2 regions of the Brevibacillus sp. TJ4 genome follow, and region 1 is predicted to be linked to the other one. Evidence: riboswitches for the same ligand, from Rfam matches in the RefSeq annotation. Region 1 holds a riboswitch; the other holds the start of a gene.

Region 1 (7,731 bases):
CGGCGTAATCAGATAAATTCCGTTGAAGTAACGGACTGCCGTATCGAGCAGTTCCTTGGCAATGGCGATGCCTTCCTGTCGCGCTTCTTCCCCTTGCACCCGCTTCATTCGCTCCAGCGCTTCCTGGGACAGCTTGATTCCCGGCACCTCATTGTGCAAAAACTCCGCATTGCGCTGGCTGGTCAGCGGCATGATGCCAATAAACACAGGTATTCCGATATGTTTGGTGGATTCGTAGATCGTAGCGATCGACTCGGCGTCGTATACGGGCTGGGTCATAATAAAGTCGGCTCCTGCCTCCACCTTCTTTTCCAGCCGGGCAATCGCTTTGTCGAGCTGCCGCACGTTCGGGTTAAAGGCTGCGCCCACGACGAATTGCGCCTTTTGCTTCAACGGACGCCCGGAGAAGGAAATGCCTTCGTTAAGCTGCTTGATCATGCGAATCAAATCAAACGACGTGACGTCAAAAACCGAGCTTGCCCCCGGCAAATCGCCAAAGCGCGACGGGTCTCCGGTAATAACGAGAATCTGGTCGATGCCCAAAGCGTGCAGCCCCATCAAATGCGATTGCTGACCGATCAGGTTGCGGTCCCGGCACGCCAGATGCAGCAGCGGATCGATCCCATGCCTGCTTTTCATCAGCGCTCCCAACGCCATGTTGCTCATCCGCACTGTCGCCAGCGAGTTGTCCGCCAGCGTGATCGCATCGGCACCCGCCTGGTGCAGCTCGCAGCATCCGTCAAGAAAGCTCTCCGCGTCCAGGTCGCGCGGCGGATCGTACTCCACGATAATCGTCGTCCCCTGTTTGACCCGTTCTACTATATTGAGACGGTCCGGTTCACGCAGAGTCGTAACAGTGAGGGAAGGACGCTCTCCAGGAACGACAGACGGATTGACACGCTGGAGCGGTTCCAGGTCCTTGAGCGCGTCTGCCATCTCTTTTACGTGCTCAGGCGTCGTTCCGCAACAGCCGCCCAACAGCCGCACCCCTTGTTCGCGCAAACGCAGTGCGCTCGTGGCAAAATAAGCGGGCGTCGATTTGTAGGCGTACTCGCCATCGGTCATTCCCAGCCGACCGGCGTTGGGAAAGGCTGACAAGAGCATTTCTTCGGGAACGTGCACTTGTTCAAAAGAGCGCAAAATTTCCGCCGGGCCGAGCCGGCAGTTGAGTCCAGTGATGTCTGCTCCTGCCGCTCGAAGCTGCGAAAAGGCTTCTGTCAAGGAATATCCGTCACGCGTCCGTCCGACTTCCAGCGTGGCGAGCTGAGCGATCAAAGGCAGCTTCGTCAGCGGACGGATGACCTCCAGGGCGAGCAGCAGCTCTTCGACGTCGAGGAAGGTTTCCAGGATCAGACCGTCTACGCCAGCATGCAGCAAGGCGATTGCCTGCTCCTCGTACTGGTCGCGGTACTCGTCGAGATTTTTCTTGCGTACCCTGCCCGCCAAAATCGAACCGATGCTGCCGACGACATACGCCTCTCCTCTTGCTGCCTCGCGCGCCAGTGAAACGGCCTGCCGGTTGATACGCGTCACCTTGTGCTCCAGTCCGTGGCGGGACAAGGCTTCGCGATTCGCCGAATACGTATTGGTCTCCAAAAGCCGGGCACCCGCCTCGAAGTACGAGGCGTGCACCTCCTGCACCAGACCGGGATTGGACAGGCACAGCTCCTCAAAGCTGACGCCCACCGGCACCCCGAGTCTGTATAGCTGTGTCGCCATGGCACCGTCCCCCACCAGGAGATGGTCCTGTAAATACGTGCGCAAATCCTCTCTGCCTGCCGTCATTTTCTCGTTTCTCTCCCTTCTCTCTCCCTTTTGCTCTATACCTCAAACACAGAAGGCCCTGCGTTGAAGTACCTCGCCTCCGGATGGGCAAATACCATGGCAGATACGGACGCTTCCGGCTCCATCATAAATCCTTCTGTCAACTGAATCCCGATATTTTCTGGCGCCAGCAGGCGGAACAGCTTCTCCTGGTCCTCCAGGTTGGGGCATGCCGGATAGCCGAAGGAGACGCGAATCCCCTGGTAGCGGGCACCGAAACGCTCCAGCATGGTCATTTCCGCCGGGTCCGGTATGCCCCAGGTATCGCGCATGATGTGGTGCACCCGCTCGGCAAAGGCTTCCGCCAGCTCCAGCGCCAGCGCTTGCAGCACATGGGAGCGCAAGTAATCGCCGCGCTCCTTCAACTCATTGGAACGCTCGCGGATTCCGCCTCCTGCGGTAACAGCAAGGAAACCGACGTAATCCATTTGCGCGCTCTCCACTGGACGCAAGAAATCGGACAGGCACAAGTACGGATCTTCCGGCTGCCGCGGGAAGGAAAAGCGCTCCAGCACCCGGCCGTGATCGTTTGGATCGTAGACGATAATGTCGTTGCCATCTGATTGTGCAGGGAAAAACTGATAGATCCCGTGTGCAGTGATCGTGCCTTGCTGTTTTGCCTCCGCCAGCAGCTCCTCGACCAAATCGTAGAGCTGGACTACTTTCTCGTCGCCGGACTCGATCAGTTTTTCCACGTTGCCGCGTACGCCCAGATGCTTGCCCAGCAGCATGCGCAGGTTGATGTACGGATGCAGGTGGCTGATCGGGTACTGGCGCAGCACGTGCCGCTCGCAATCGGGTGGCACATGGACCGGTACTGTCTGACTGATCGCCGAGCGTTTCGGCACGATCACGTTGCTTGCTGGCACAGACGGCTTTGGCTGTTCAGTGACCTCTGCCTGCTGTTGCTGTTCTGCGATCAACCTCTCTCGCTCCTGCGGATTTTGCAGCCGGTTTACCAGCTCCAGTCCATCCATCGCGTCCTTTGCGTACAGCACGATCCCGCGGTACTCGGGAGCGATCCGGTTGGAGGTGAACTTGCGCGTCAGCGCCGCTCCCCCCACCATCATCGGCACATCAATGCCAGCGTCGCGCAAGTCCTGGGCCGTGATCACCATCTGCTGCGCCGATTTCACCAGCAATCCCGACAAGCCGATGGCATCCGGCTTTTCTTCCCGGCACGCGGCGATAAGCTGCTCCGGCGGCACTTTGATTCCCAGATTGACGACTTCGTAGCCGTTGTTGGCGAGAATGATTTCCACCAGGTTTTTCCCGATGTCATGCACATCCCCTTTGACCGTGGCGAGCAAAATCTTCCCTTTCGACGAGGAATCCGCCTTTTCCATAAAAGGCTCCAGGAAAGAAACGGACGCCTTCATTACTTCCGCACTTTGCAATACCTCGGCGACGATCAACTGGTTGCCGTTGAACAGCCGTCCGACTTCCTCCATGCCGTGCATCAGCGGACCGTTGATAATCTCCAGCGGTGTATATTTCTCCAACGCCAGCTTCAGGTCGTCGACCAGCCCGTCCTTGGAGCCTTCCACGACGTAGCGGGCCAGTCTTTCCTCGAGTGTCAGCGAGGATGCTTCCACCCTCACTTCTTTCTTTTTCTGGCGGTAAAATTCAGTAAACGCTGCCAATGTCTCGTCATTCGTCTCAAACAGCAGCGCTTCTGCCAGCTTCCGCTCCTCTTCGGGAATGGAGGCGTAGCGCTCCAGCTTTTCCGTGTTGACGATCGCGTAGTCGAGTCCTGCCAGTGTCGTATGGTAGAGGAAGACCGCATTGAGCACTTCCCGTCCGGCTGGCGGCAGACCAAAGGAAACATTGCTCACTCCGAGGATCGTCTTGCAGGCTGGCATTGCTTCTTTGATCAAGCGAATCCCTTCCACCGTCTCCTTGGCCGAACCGATGTACTGCTCGTCACCGGTTCCCACCGGAAAGACCAGCGGGTCAAAAATAATATCCTGCGGCTTCACTCCGTACTCGTTGACCAATAGATCGTACGAGCGCTTTGCCACTTCCAGCTTCTTTTCACGGGTGATGGCCATGCCTTCCTCTGCGATCGTGCCGACGACGACTGCCGCTCCGTAGCGATGGATCAGCGGGACGACCTCGGCGAACCGCTCCAGCCCATCCTCCAGGTTGATCGAGTTGAGGATCGCCTTGCCCTGCGAATAGCGCAGCCCAAGCTCCATTACGCGTGCGTCTGTCGAGTCGATCATCAGCGGAGCCTTTACTTTTTTGCTGACGAATTGCAGGAATTTTTCCATATCTGCGTATTCGTCGCGGTCAGGGTCGGCCAGGCAAATATCGATGATCTGGGCACCGCGCTTGACCTGCGCCCGGGCGATGTCGGATGCTTCCTCGTACTGCCCGGCGGCGATCAGATCGCGGAATTTCTTCGAGCCGATCACATTGGTCCGCTCTCCTACGAGCAGCGGACGATTGTCCTCTTCGGCGTAGACCACTTCGATACCGGAGACAGCGCTGAACGCTTTGCTCTCTCCAGCACGCGGCTTGCAATCCTTCAGAGCCTCCGCCAAGGCACGGATGTGGTCCGGCGTCGTCCCGCAGCAGCCGCCCGCGACATTGAGCCAGCCCTGCTCGGCAAAAGCGCGCATTTTCGCTGCCAGTCCCTGCGGCGTTTCGTGGTAGTGACCGTTTTCGTCCGGCAGGCCCGCATTGGGATAGCAGCTTACCCCGCACTGTGCCAGGCTGGACAACGTGCGCAGGTGATCGCGCATAAACTCCGGCCCTGTCGCACAGTTCAGCCCTACGGTTACAGGCTTCAAATGCTCCAACGAGAAGTAGAAGGCCTCGATGTTTTGGCCGGCCAGAGTCGTTCCCATCGGTTCAATCGTCCCGGACAGCATCACAGGCAGTTCGCTGCCAAGCTCGGCAAACGCCTGGCGGATGCCAATTCCCGCTGCCTTGACATTGAGCGTGTCCTGCGCTGTCTCCAGCAAAAGCACGTCGACGCCGCCCAGCATCAGCCCTTTAGTTTGCCGGTAGTAGGACTCGACCAGTTCGTCAAAGGTGACCCCGCCCGTCAGCGAGAGTGTTTTGGTCGTCGGTCCCATCGATCCGGCGACATAGCGCGGCCAATCCGGCGTAGAGTATTTCTCGCACGCTTCCTTCGCCAGTTTTGCTGCCGCGATATTGATCTCCAGGTCCTTGTCCGCTACGTCGTACTCGGCCAGCACTACCGATGTAGCGCCAAATGTATTCGTCTCGACGATGTCGGCTCCCGCTTCCAGGTACTTTTCGTGGATCGAGCGGATCACGTCGGGCCTGGTCAGGTTCAGGAGCTCGTTGCAGCCATCGTACTCCTCGCCGCCAAAGTCGTCGGCGGTCAACTCTGCTTGTTGCAGCATCGTCCCCATTGCGCCATCGAGAATCAGAATTTTACGGGAAAGCTGTTCAGTAAAGGTAGGTTTCATCCGAAATTGCTCCTTTTCACTTTCTGCAGGTATAAAAAAGAAATCCTCTCCCTGTGAAAGGAGAGGATTTTTCTGCGGTAACGTAATGTACGCCTGAATCGTCCTCTTATCTTTCAAAGCACAGGGCTTTGCTGGAATTGGCACCGTGTAATACCGGTTGCCGAGGCTTCATCGGGCCAGTCCCTCTGCCTCTCTGGATAAGAGTGGATACTCGTATTCAAATTTCTGTCAGTAATTGAATGTATCTTACCACTCGCCTATCTTTTTCGTCAATCAAGAATTTGTCTTTTTCATCGCAAGCCGGACATTTGCGCCCATTTTTCCCGCTCCTGGTCATCCGCCCATACCGATCTCCGCATTCGTGTATAGACTAGAGCATAACGGAAAGGAGGGAGAAACAAACATGAGTACTTCCTACTGTGGTAACGGCTTTTTCGGTGATGCCTTCGCCCTGGTGCTCGTTCTGTTTATCCTGCTGGTAATCGTCGGATGCGGCTGTGACAACTGCTAGTTCGCGCCAAGAGCGTGTGGAAAAAGGGCCAGTCAGGCTCTTTTTTCTTTTCAGTGTGCATCATGTCCCGATTCGCTCCTGTCGATTGTCAGCACCCGCCATGTTTTGTTATCATGGGAACAGCTTTTCGGATTGCACGATAAAGGAGCGAAGCGCTGTGGAACCATTACTTCCCCGCGATAAGGACAAGTTTCTGGCGGCACTGGAGACAGTCAAGGAGCTGGAACAAACCGAATTTGAGACGTACAGCATCGTCAAGGATCGCGAAACAAACGAACATTACCTGCGCTACTTCCTGACCCACATCAATCTGTCCGAGGGAGGACGCCGCGACGAGTACGAGCACTTTTTGCCTATCGATAACGATGATGTGCTCACCCTGATCTTTGGCGAACAGCCCTACCGCTTTCCGGACAACTGGCGCTCCCCGTACCTGCGCAGCGGGAACGACAACCGCCTGATCCCGTTCGACCCTACAGAGAACCACGATCTGGAGGAAGACGCACAGGCAGAGCTGGCGATGCTCGCGCAACTGGAAGCGTTCAAGGAAAAATGGATGGACGCGGAACATTTGAGCGAGGAAGAAAAAGAGCGACTGACTCGGGAATACTTTGCCCGGCTGGATGAGATCCTGCGAAAACCCCAAGAATAAGTTGCACGTCGGCCGAACTCTTGGCTATAATATACAAGACATACGTGAAACATCACAGAAGAGGAAAGTACTCCATGTGAGAAGCGATAGCGAGTCGGGGATGGTGGAAGCCCGGTGCAGACCATGAGAGGAAACGCCCCTCGGAGATGCCGCCTGAACATCCCCCTAAAGAGGATCGTGTAGGGATCGCGCCGGGACTGCCCGTTATCGCAGAGTGAAGCGGTTTTTGTTCTCGCGCCGTAGCGGCGGCGGGACAAAAGCAACAAGAGTGGCACCGCGGGAGTACAACCTCTCGTCTCTTTTACCAGGAGACGCAGGGGTTTTTATTTTTTGCAAGGAATCGAAAGGAGTCAGGATCATGGGTTACAAACAACAAGCAGCGGAAAAAATCGCTGGCGCTCTCAGCCAAATGGGTGTGGACAACTTCGACAGCGAAACCGTCTACGGCATGCTGGAGACGCCCCCCAACCCGGAGATGGGAGACATCGCTTTCCCCTGCTTCCAACTAGCCAAGGCATTGCGCAAAGCACCGCCGATGATCGCCGCCGAGCTGGCTGGACAAATTAGCGGAACGCCTTTGCGCGAGGTGAAGGCTGTCGGTCCGTACGTCAACCTCTTCCTCGACCAGCAGAGCGTCGCGGCACAGGTGATCGGCACCATTCTCGAGCAGGGCGGCACATACGGCAGTTCGGCTGTTGGCGAAGGACGCAATGTCCCGATCGACCTCTCCTCCCCGAACATCGCCAAGCCGTTCTCGATGGGCCATCTGCGCTCTACCGTCATCGGCAACGCCATCGCCAACATCATGGAAAAGCAAGGCTACAAGCCGGTGCGGATCAACCACCTGGGCGACTGGGGCACCCAGTTCGGGAAACTGATCGTCGCCTACCGTCTGTGGGGCGATGAAGCGAAAGTAAAAGCCGAGCCAATCAAGGAGCTGCTTAGCCTCTACATCCGTTTTCACGAAGAAGCGGAAAACGATCCTGCACTGGAAGACCAGGGACGGGAGTGGTTCAAAAAGCTCGAGGACGGCGACGAGGAAGCCCAGCATTTGTGGAAGTGGTTCCGGGATGAGTCGCTGAAAGAGTTTATGAAAATTTACGAGCTGATGAACGTCAGCTTCGATTCGACCAACGGCGAAGCGTTTTACAACGACAAGATGGATCGCGTCGTCACGCTGCTGGAAGAAAAAGGACTGCTGAGCGAATCGGACGGCGCCCTGGTCGTCAATTTGGACGAGTATGACATGCCGCCGAGCCTGATCAAAAAGTCGGATGGCGCGACTTTGTACGCTACCCGCG
Region 2 (7,731 bases), 1.3 Mb from region 1:
GTCAGAATGTAAGCGTTGGTTTGAAATGCGCCAAGCGCGTAGCTTTCAATGGAAAGTTGCGGGTTCATGCTGGGAACCTCCTTCATTTTTTGGTAAAGTACGATCATACTAGGCTACAGGTGGTGATGTTGATGCAAACCGTGTACGGTGTGGAAATGCAAGTGCCGACAGGCAAACTTCCCGGCTTCTATGCTCAAGTCATACATAAAATTGGCGATCGTGTCAATGTCTTTGATCGAGACGGGATGCTTTTTATCGTAGAGGAAGCCGATGCGAGTGAGGAACTGAAGCAGATTCTCGGCAAGGCACAAATGCTCGGGGAGGAAATGACCCTGCTCTACATTCCTCAGGGCGAGTCGCTTGCACGGGTAGACGATGTCGGCTTTGTCAGCCAAAGCGGACGCACGTATTTATTCGCAGAGCAGGTGGCTTTGTTTGCTGTCGAGCAAGAGGCGGGCGATGCACAAGATCGCTGGGCAGCACGCGAACAGCTTCGCGAGCATCTGATTGGGGAAATCGCAGCGACGGACGGTTCGCCGGCCGTCATGGTACTGGAGAGCAGCCTCATCGAGTTGGCAGAAGGAATTGCCAAGGCGTATCACGTATCGCTTCGCTGGCTGCATCGCGGAATGTCATAACGGCTTGTGTTGAAGCCCACAACAAAACCGCTCCCAAATAGGGAGCGGTCCTTGTCGAGCCCGAATTGCTTATGGGGTATTACCGATTATTCTCTTTGGCACTTCAGCCTCCATGTAGAGAAAAGTTACCGCAAGAACTCGGTTTTCCGCCTATCGACTACAGTCGCTCGCACGATCATGACCATCCACGGTTCTTCGCCTCCTGTAAGGCTTTTCGCCGTTTCACCATGAATCATCGGGCTCGACAGTTGTAGTATGAGCCGTTTTTGCGTTTTTATGCCCGCTTTTTCTGGGCGTCGTTTACAGCAGGTCGGCGGCCAGTTGCGCCAGCAGGCTGCGCTCTCCCTTTTCCAGGCGGATATGTCCGGCCATGCGCTGATCCTTGAACACGTCGACGACATAGGTCAGCCCGTTGTTGCTTTCATCCAGGTACGGATGGTCGATTTGCTCAGGATCGCCCATCAGCACAATTTTCGAGCCGTCTCCCACCCGCGTCAGAATCGTTTTCACTTCATGCTTGGTCAGGTTTTGCGCCTCGTCGATAATGATGTACTGCTCAGGTATGGAGCGCCCGCGAATATAGGTCAGCGCTTCCACTTGCAGGCTGCCCATCCCCGCGAGAATCTTGTCCAGATCCCCCGGACGCTTCGTGTTGAACAAATATTCCAAATTATCGTAGATCGGCTGCATCCACGGCCGCAGCTTTTCTTCCTTTTCGCCAGGCAAGTAGCCGATGTCTTTTCCCAGTGGAACAATCGGTCGTGCTACCAGCAGCTTTTTGTATTTTTGCTGGTCCTCGATCTGCAGCAGTCCGGCAGCGAGTGCCAGAAGCGTTTTGCCCGTTCCAGCCTTGCCGGTCATCGTGACGAGCGGAATGTCGTCGCGCAGCAGCAATTCCGTTGCCATGCGCTGCTGTACATTGCGGGCGCGAATTCCCCAGATCGGATCATCATCGGAAATCAGCATTTCCAGCGTTTTTCCTTCGGGATCGACCTTGCCGATCGCGGAGATAGAAGGGTTCAGCTCATCCTTCAAGACGAGAAATTGATGCGGGTGAAAGCGATACTGTGGAAAACAGGCCGTCAGGTTCAGCTTTCGCGCCGTGTAATAGCTCTGGATAATATCAGAAGATACCAGCATTTTCTGGTACCCGGTGTACAGGCTCGTGTACTCCCCTACGACCCGATCGGAGAGAAAGTCTTCGGCCTTCAGGTTCAGGGCGTCCGCCTTTACGCGCATCAACGCATCCTTGCTGACGAGGATGACAGGGCGCGGGTTTTCCGAGCGATTTTCTTCTTCTTGCAAATTCAGCGCAACCGCCAGGATACGGTTGTCATTGGTCGTCTCCGTAAAGTGCTTTTGCAAAAGCTGAAACGAGGAGTGGTTCAGCTCTACGCGAAAGAGCCCGCCCGTTTCCAGGGTAACACCGGCATGCAGGTGTCCGTGCTCCCGAAAGCTGTCCAGCAAACGTGCCACGTACCGGGCATTCCGCCCTATTTCGTCCATGTACCGCTTTTTTGAATCGATTTCTTCCAATACGACAGCTGGTATGACGATTTCATTGTCAGCAAAGGCAAACATTGCCCGCGGATCTTGCAGGAGTACGTTGGTGTCCAGTACGTAGATTTTCTTCAAAATCTCGCCTCCTATTACCCTTCTTCTTTACGATATGCAGTTTTTAAGGAGGTTGCTTTTTCGCGCCGACGTGATGTATTACCAGTTTATGTAGGTTCAACCGCAGATAGTCTTGAGCGGCATCAGAATGAAATTGGGGGTGCGGGAGAACAATACGGGTAAGGAAATACAGGAAAAGGAGAATGTCTGTGAAACGGAACGTACTTGCAACCCTTACCCTTTGCCTTGTCCTCACCGCTTGCACGACGAACAACAATCCGCCAGCCAATCAGGCGGCACCACAGCCCGATCAAAATGCGCCCCGGACACAGCGGGTACAGCAAACCGCTCCCAACCGAGGGCATCACGTAAATTCGCAGCAAACAGCGGACAGACTTGTCCAGTTGGCTCGCAAAGTTCCCAATGTGAAGGGAGCAACCGCGGTCGTCATCGGCAGGAACGCGGTCGTCGGAATCGATGTAAACGCCCATCTCGACCGCTCGGAGGTCGGAGTGATCAAATACTCCGTAGCGGAGGCTTTGAAGGCCGACCCAGCAGGCGCGAGAGCCGCGGTCACTGCGGATGCCGACATAAACCAGCGCCTGCGCGAGATGGCTACAGACATTCGCAATGGACGTCCCGTCAGCGGCTTTGCCGAAGAACTGGCTGATATTGTCGGCCGCATCATCCCGCAAATGCCACGACATGTGGAGGAGCGCGAACAGCAGCCGACGCGCGAAAACGAACAGCGCATGAACAACAACGGCAGGGCAAGACCGCACGGGAACCAGGATATCGACGTCAACCGCACGCGCCAACATTAGAGATATGAGCCAAAAAAGACATTCTGCCCAAGCATTACGCTCGGGAGAATGTCTTTTTCGCTTCCGTATCCAGTTCCACAGGCGGCAGGTCATGCAAAGCCTGCGCCAAATCCGCCAACAAGTCCTCTACGTCTTCCAGTCCGACAGAAAGCCGGATGAGGCCGTCGGTAATCCCACGGCTCTCCCGTTCTTCCTGCGGCATCGCTGCATGTGACATCATCGCCGGGTAAGACAGGATCGATTCCACAGCACCGAGGCTGACGGCGACAAGCGGCAAACGGGCATTGTGCAGCACTTGCTTCGCCCGCTCCTTGCTGCCGACGTCAAAGGAGAGCACTGCTCCGTGTCCGCTCGACTGCCGTTCCTGGACGAGATGTCCTTCGTGCTCCGGCAGCCCGGTGTAATACACTTTCTCTACAGCAGGATGCTGCGTCAGCCAGCACGCGATCTGTCCGGCGGAACGGCTGCTGACATCGAGTCTGGCTTTCAATGTTTTCAGCCCGCGCATTACCAGCCAGCAGTCCTGCACGCCGAGGACGGCTCCAATGCCGTTTTGGATCAAATAGAGCTGTTCCCCCAGGGAAGCGCTGCGCGTCACCGCCAGGCCCGCTACGACATCGCTGTGGCCACCGATGAATTTGGTCGCGCTGTGGACGACGACATCGGCTCCCCACTCCAGCGGACGCTGGTAGTACGGCGTCAAAAACGTATTGTCAACGATGACCAAAAGATCGTGCCGCTTTGCAATCCGGCATACGGCTTCGAGGTCGGTCACCTTCAGCGTCGGATTGGAGGGAGTCTCCAGGTAGAGCCCTTTGGTCGCGGGCGTAATCGCTGCCTGTACCGCTTCGAGGCTGGTCGTATCGACGAACGTAACCTCAATGCCCATGCGCGACAACACTCTGGTCAAAAACCGGTAGGTGCCCCCGTACACATCCTCGGCTACGACGATGTGATCGCCAGCGGAAAACAGCATGAACACCCCGGATATGGCAGCCATCCCGGAAGCGAAGGCAAATCCCCGCTCTCCTCCCTCCAAAGCGGCAATCGCCTCCTCCAATGCTTGGCGCGTCGGGTTGCCGGAACGGGCGTAATCAAACGCCCCCGGCTGCTCCAGATCCGCCTGGTGAAAGGTCGACGCCTGGTAAATCGGAACCGACGAAGCGCCTGTCGCCGGGTCAAGGGTCGTGCTGCCGTGCAGCAATTTCGTCGCGAAATTCATCGTACAACACCTCCTGCAACAGCCAGGCTGCGGTCCAGAGCCTGTGTCAGATCGGCGATCAGATCATCTGGATGTTCGATCCCGACCGAGAGCCGCAGCAGACGATCACAGACGCCGATTTCCTCCCTGATGTCTTTGGGGATGTCGGCATGCGTCTGGGTCGCCGGGTACGTACACAGCGATTCTACGCCGCCGAGGCTTTCCGCAAAGGAGATGAGGCCAAGGCTTTGCAAAAACGGCTGGACCTGCTCGGCCGAGGCAACCCGAAACGACAGCATGCCGCTGTAGCCGCTAGCTTGGCGATTATGGATCTCATGTCCCGGATGATCGGTCAATCCCGGGTAAAAAACGTCTGTAACCGCAGGATGCTCGCGCAACACACGGGCGATCTGCAGCGCGTTGGCCTGGTGTCTTTCCATACGCAACCCCAGCGTTTTCATGCCGCGCACGAGCAGCCAGCTTTCGTGCGGACCCAACACTGCGCCGATCGTGTTGTGCAAAAATTTCACCTTTTCCGTCAACTCAGCACCTTTGGTGACAATCAGTCCGGCCAGGACGTCGTTATGACCGCCCAAGTATTTGGTGCCGCTGTGCAGGACGATGTCCGCTCCCAGCTCCAGCGGGCGTTGACAGCAGGGTGTGAGAAACGTGTTGTCTACGATCGTCAGCAGATCGTGTTGCCGCGCGATGTCGGCCAGCTTCGCCAGATCGGCAATCTGCATGAGCGGGTTGGTCGGCGTCTCGATGAACAGCGCTTTTGTCTGCGGACGAATCGCCTCCGCCAGCCGGTCCGTCTCGCGCATGTCAATGTAGGTAAAGGAAAGGCCGTATCGCGTCAGGAGCTGTTCGAACAAACGGTACGTTCCGCCGTACAAATCGACGGAGACCAGGAGATGATCCCCCTGGGAGAACAGCCCCATGACAGTCTGAATGGCGGCCATGCCTGAGGAGCAAGCAAATCCAGCATCACCGGCTTCGGCGACGGCAATTGTTTGTTCCACCACCTCCCGCGTCGGATTCCCTGTGCGCGTGTAGTCGTACCCTGTGCTTTCCCCCACACCCGGATGACGGTACGCTGTCGAGTAGTACACCGGAAAATTGATCGCACCGGTCTTTTCGTCCCTGCCAACTCCTGCTTGTACCAGCTTTGTCTCTACGTGCATCTGGTTCCTGTCTCCCTTCGTCTGTTTCGAGGGCAATGAAAAAGCCCTCTTTCTTCAAGAAAGAAGGCTTTGTTACGTCTCCGTAAGCAAACCCTTCTCATCTTTCAGAGTGGTCACCACTCTGCAGGAATTAGCACCACTATCACACCGTGTATAGGTGATTGGTTGCCGGGCATCATCGGGCCAGTCCCTCCGCCTCTCTGGATAAGAAGATTGCGATTCAGTTGTCATGTTAAATGCACACTAAATATATCGGAATAATCTGTATTGTGTCAAGTGTTTTTTGAAAAAATTTTGTTGGAAAATTCCCAACCGATCTAGCCTTGCTTTAACGCGGTCATTACCTGGCGATCCAGCTTTTCCGCCGCATGCTGGGCATATGTTTTTTCATATTGTGGTTCTACACGGATTCGGGAACCATAAAACATAATGTCGCGAACTGACACAATCGCCATCTCTGCCATCGCCAGCTTGATCGGCACGCTATCCATTTGGCGGGTTTTCACCGTGGCCAGCCCGTCTATCGCATAGGACGATCCGGCGCCGATCAGATGAAGGGCGACCTTGGCATGCTTTGTGATGTTGGTCAGGATGCGGGAGCGATTGTCCACTGCAAAGCGAATCAACTGCGGGGTAACGGCATACGCCCAGGACAAGGAGTGCAGCGCAGGAGCACCCGTTTCGTAGTCAATGGTGGCGAGGGTGACAAAACGCTCGTTCTGCAAAAGCGAGAACAGGTCTTCCGACAACGTCTGCGAAATGGTTTCTGACATGCCTCTGCCCTCCTTTGCGGAAAAGGGTTGTGCGTCTATTTTACTCTCTCGATCGCCTGGATCGCAATAGCACATTTGGAAAAAGAAAGATATTGGAAAAGGAGGAGAAGCAATGACACCGACTGACCGTCTTCTCGAAAAAATGGACCGACTGCTTGCAGAGTTGGAGGAAGCCCGCAAACTAAACCAGCGAATGGACAAAATCGCACTTTTTCTCGAAGATATTCGTCTTGCCGATATTGTGCAAAACTATACAGCCCCCCGCAAGCTGCTGTGGACCAATTTCCTCGCAGGACTCGCCAGGGGGCTGGGATTAACGATTGGTACGGCGATTGTTTTGGCGGTGTTTGGCTCGCTCGTCTCCCATTTTTTCTCGATTCCCTTCATCGGAGACTACATCCGCCAAATCATGGATTACGTCGAATCATATCGCCATTCACCGTAGGCAAGCGTCAGTCTTTTTTCTTTCCTTTGCGTTTGTCGTCGTCATCATCGTCATCGTCATCATCATTATCGTCGTCGTCATCATTGTCGTCATCGTCATCGTCGTCATCATCGCGATCCCATTTTTTGTCCTTGTTTTTCCAATAGCCATAGGCGTTTCCGTTTGGTGGCTGTTTGCCCTTCTCTTCTTTTTGCGCAACCGTAACAGGGATCGACTGTTCCAGCTTCAGTTCTCCGTCGACGTACAAGGCCAGCTTCACTGCATCGCCCTCAAACGAACGGTTCTTGCTCGCCAGGATGATGTTGATGACAAACTCCCCTTTGTCGTTTGGCTTCACGGTTTGTTTCACGCCGGCAGGGACGACGACTGCAAGACTTGCCTTGGATTTCGGATCATAGCCTTGCAAAACGCCCTTCACCTGTATTTTTTTCTCTTTGGCATCCATGACAGCGGCTGTTCCGGTCAATGCGAAGTTGTAGACGGGCTCCTTTTTGTCTTCATTGACGAATTGCAATTCGGTCTCGACCGTTCCCACTTTCTCGCCGTCACGGTACAACTCCAGCTGCACCTTGTCGGAAGTCTGGGCCGTCTTGATGTCATCCACGGTTACGTTGAAGCTGCCGACGCCATCCCACAGCTTTTTCACAGATGCTTTCTTTCGGGCTCCCTCGTACGATACATAGACCTGATCGACATCCAGTTTCACCAGACCACGGACAAACAGCTTATCTGTCTTGCGGTCGAGTACGGCCTGACTGTGAATGTGCAGCTGTGCCGTTTCGTCAGCCGGCACCTCCAGCTTTACCTTCTGGCGGTCGACCAGTCGCGTGTCAGCGTAAGCCGATACGGTCGCATACTGCTCCTTGCTGTCTTTTTCGACGGTAAAGCTGACCGCAAAGGTATGTTCACGCGTCGGTTTGACGGTAATCGTATCGCCATTTGGCTTTGTCACCACGACCTGGTCTACTTGTGAAGTGACAATTCCCTTGAGGTATACCTTGCCGTCCTTCGATTCCGCCTCCGCACTGACGATTTGCTGTTTCTCCTCGGCA

What was found. A riboswitch is a leader RNA that binds a small molecule or an ion and turns the genes downstream of it on or off. The one in region 1 is predicted to bind S-adenosylmethionine.
Region 2: it holds a riboswitch for S-adenosylmethionine, as region 1 does, so the genes downstream of both, ACAF76_RS06750 (aminotransferase class V-fold PLP-dependent enzyme) here and metH (methionine synthase) in region 1, are expected to answer to the same signal.

Annotation. Positions count from the first base shown of each region.
Region 1 is NZ_CP185865.1:2,667,389-2,675,119, forward strand. It holds gene ACAF76_RS13130 (bifunctional homocysteine S-methyltransferase/methylenetetrahydrofolate reductase) at 1-1,785, opposite strand, end outside; gene metH (methionine synthase) at 1,821-5,267, opposite strand; SAM riboswitch class I at 5,371-5,471, opposite strand; gene ACAF76_RS13140 (YjcZ family sporulation protein) at 5,671-5,778, shown strand; gene ACAF76_RS13145 (hypothetical protein) at 5,936-6,430, shown strand; gene argS (arginine--tRNA ligase) at 6,789-7,731, shown strand, end outside.
Region 2 is NZ_CP185865.1:1,406,038-1,413,768, reverse strand. It holds gene ACAF76_RS06775 (MBL fold metallo-hydrolase) at 1-68, opposite strand, end outside; gene ACAF76_RS06770 (hypothetical protein) at 132-638, shown strand; gene ACAF76_RS06765 (PhoH family protein) at 939-2,273, opposite strand; gene ACAF76_RS06760 (YhcN/YlaJ family sporulation lipoprotein) at 2,456-3,076, shown strand; gene ACAF76_RS06755 (trans-sulfuration enzyme family protein) at 3,111-4,298, opposite strand; gene ACAF76_RS06750 (aminotransferase class V-fold PLP-dependent enzyme) at 4,295-5,461, opposite strand; SAM riboswitch class I at 5,556-5,672, opposite strand; gene ACAF76_RS06745 (pyridoxamine 5'-phosphate oxidase family protein) at 5,779-6,234, opposite strand; gene ACAF76_RS06740 (DUF5665 domain-containing protein) at 6,347-6,679, shown strand; gene ACAF76_RS06735 (hypothetical protein) at 6,687-7,731, opposite strand, start outside.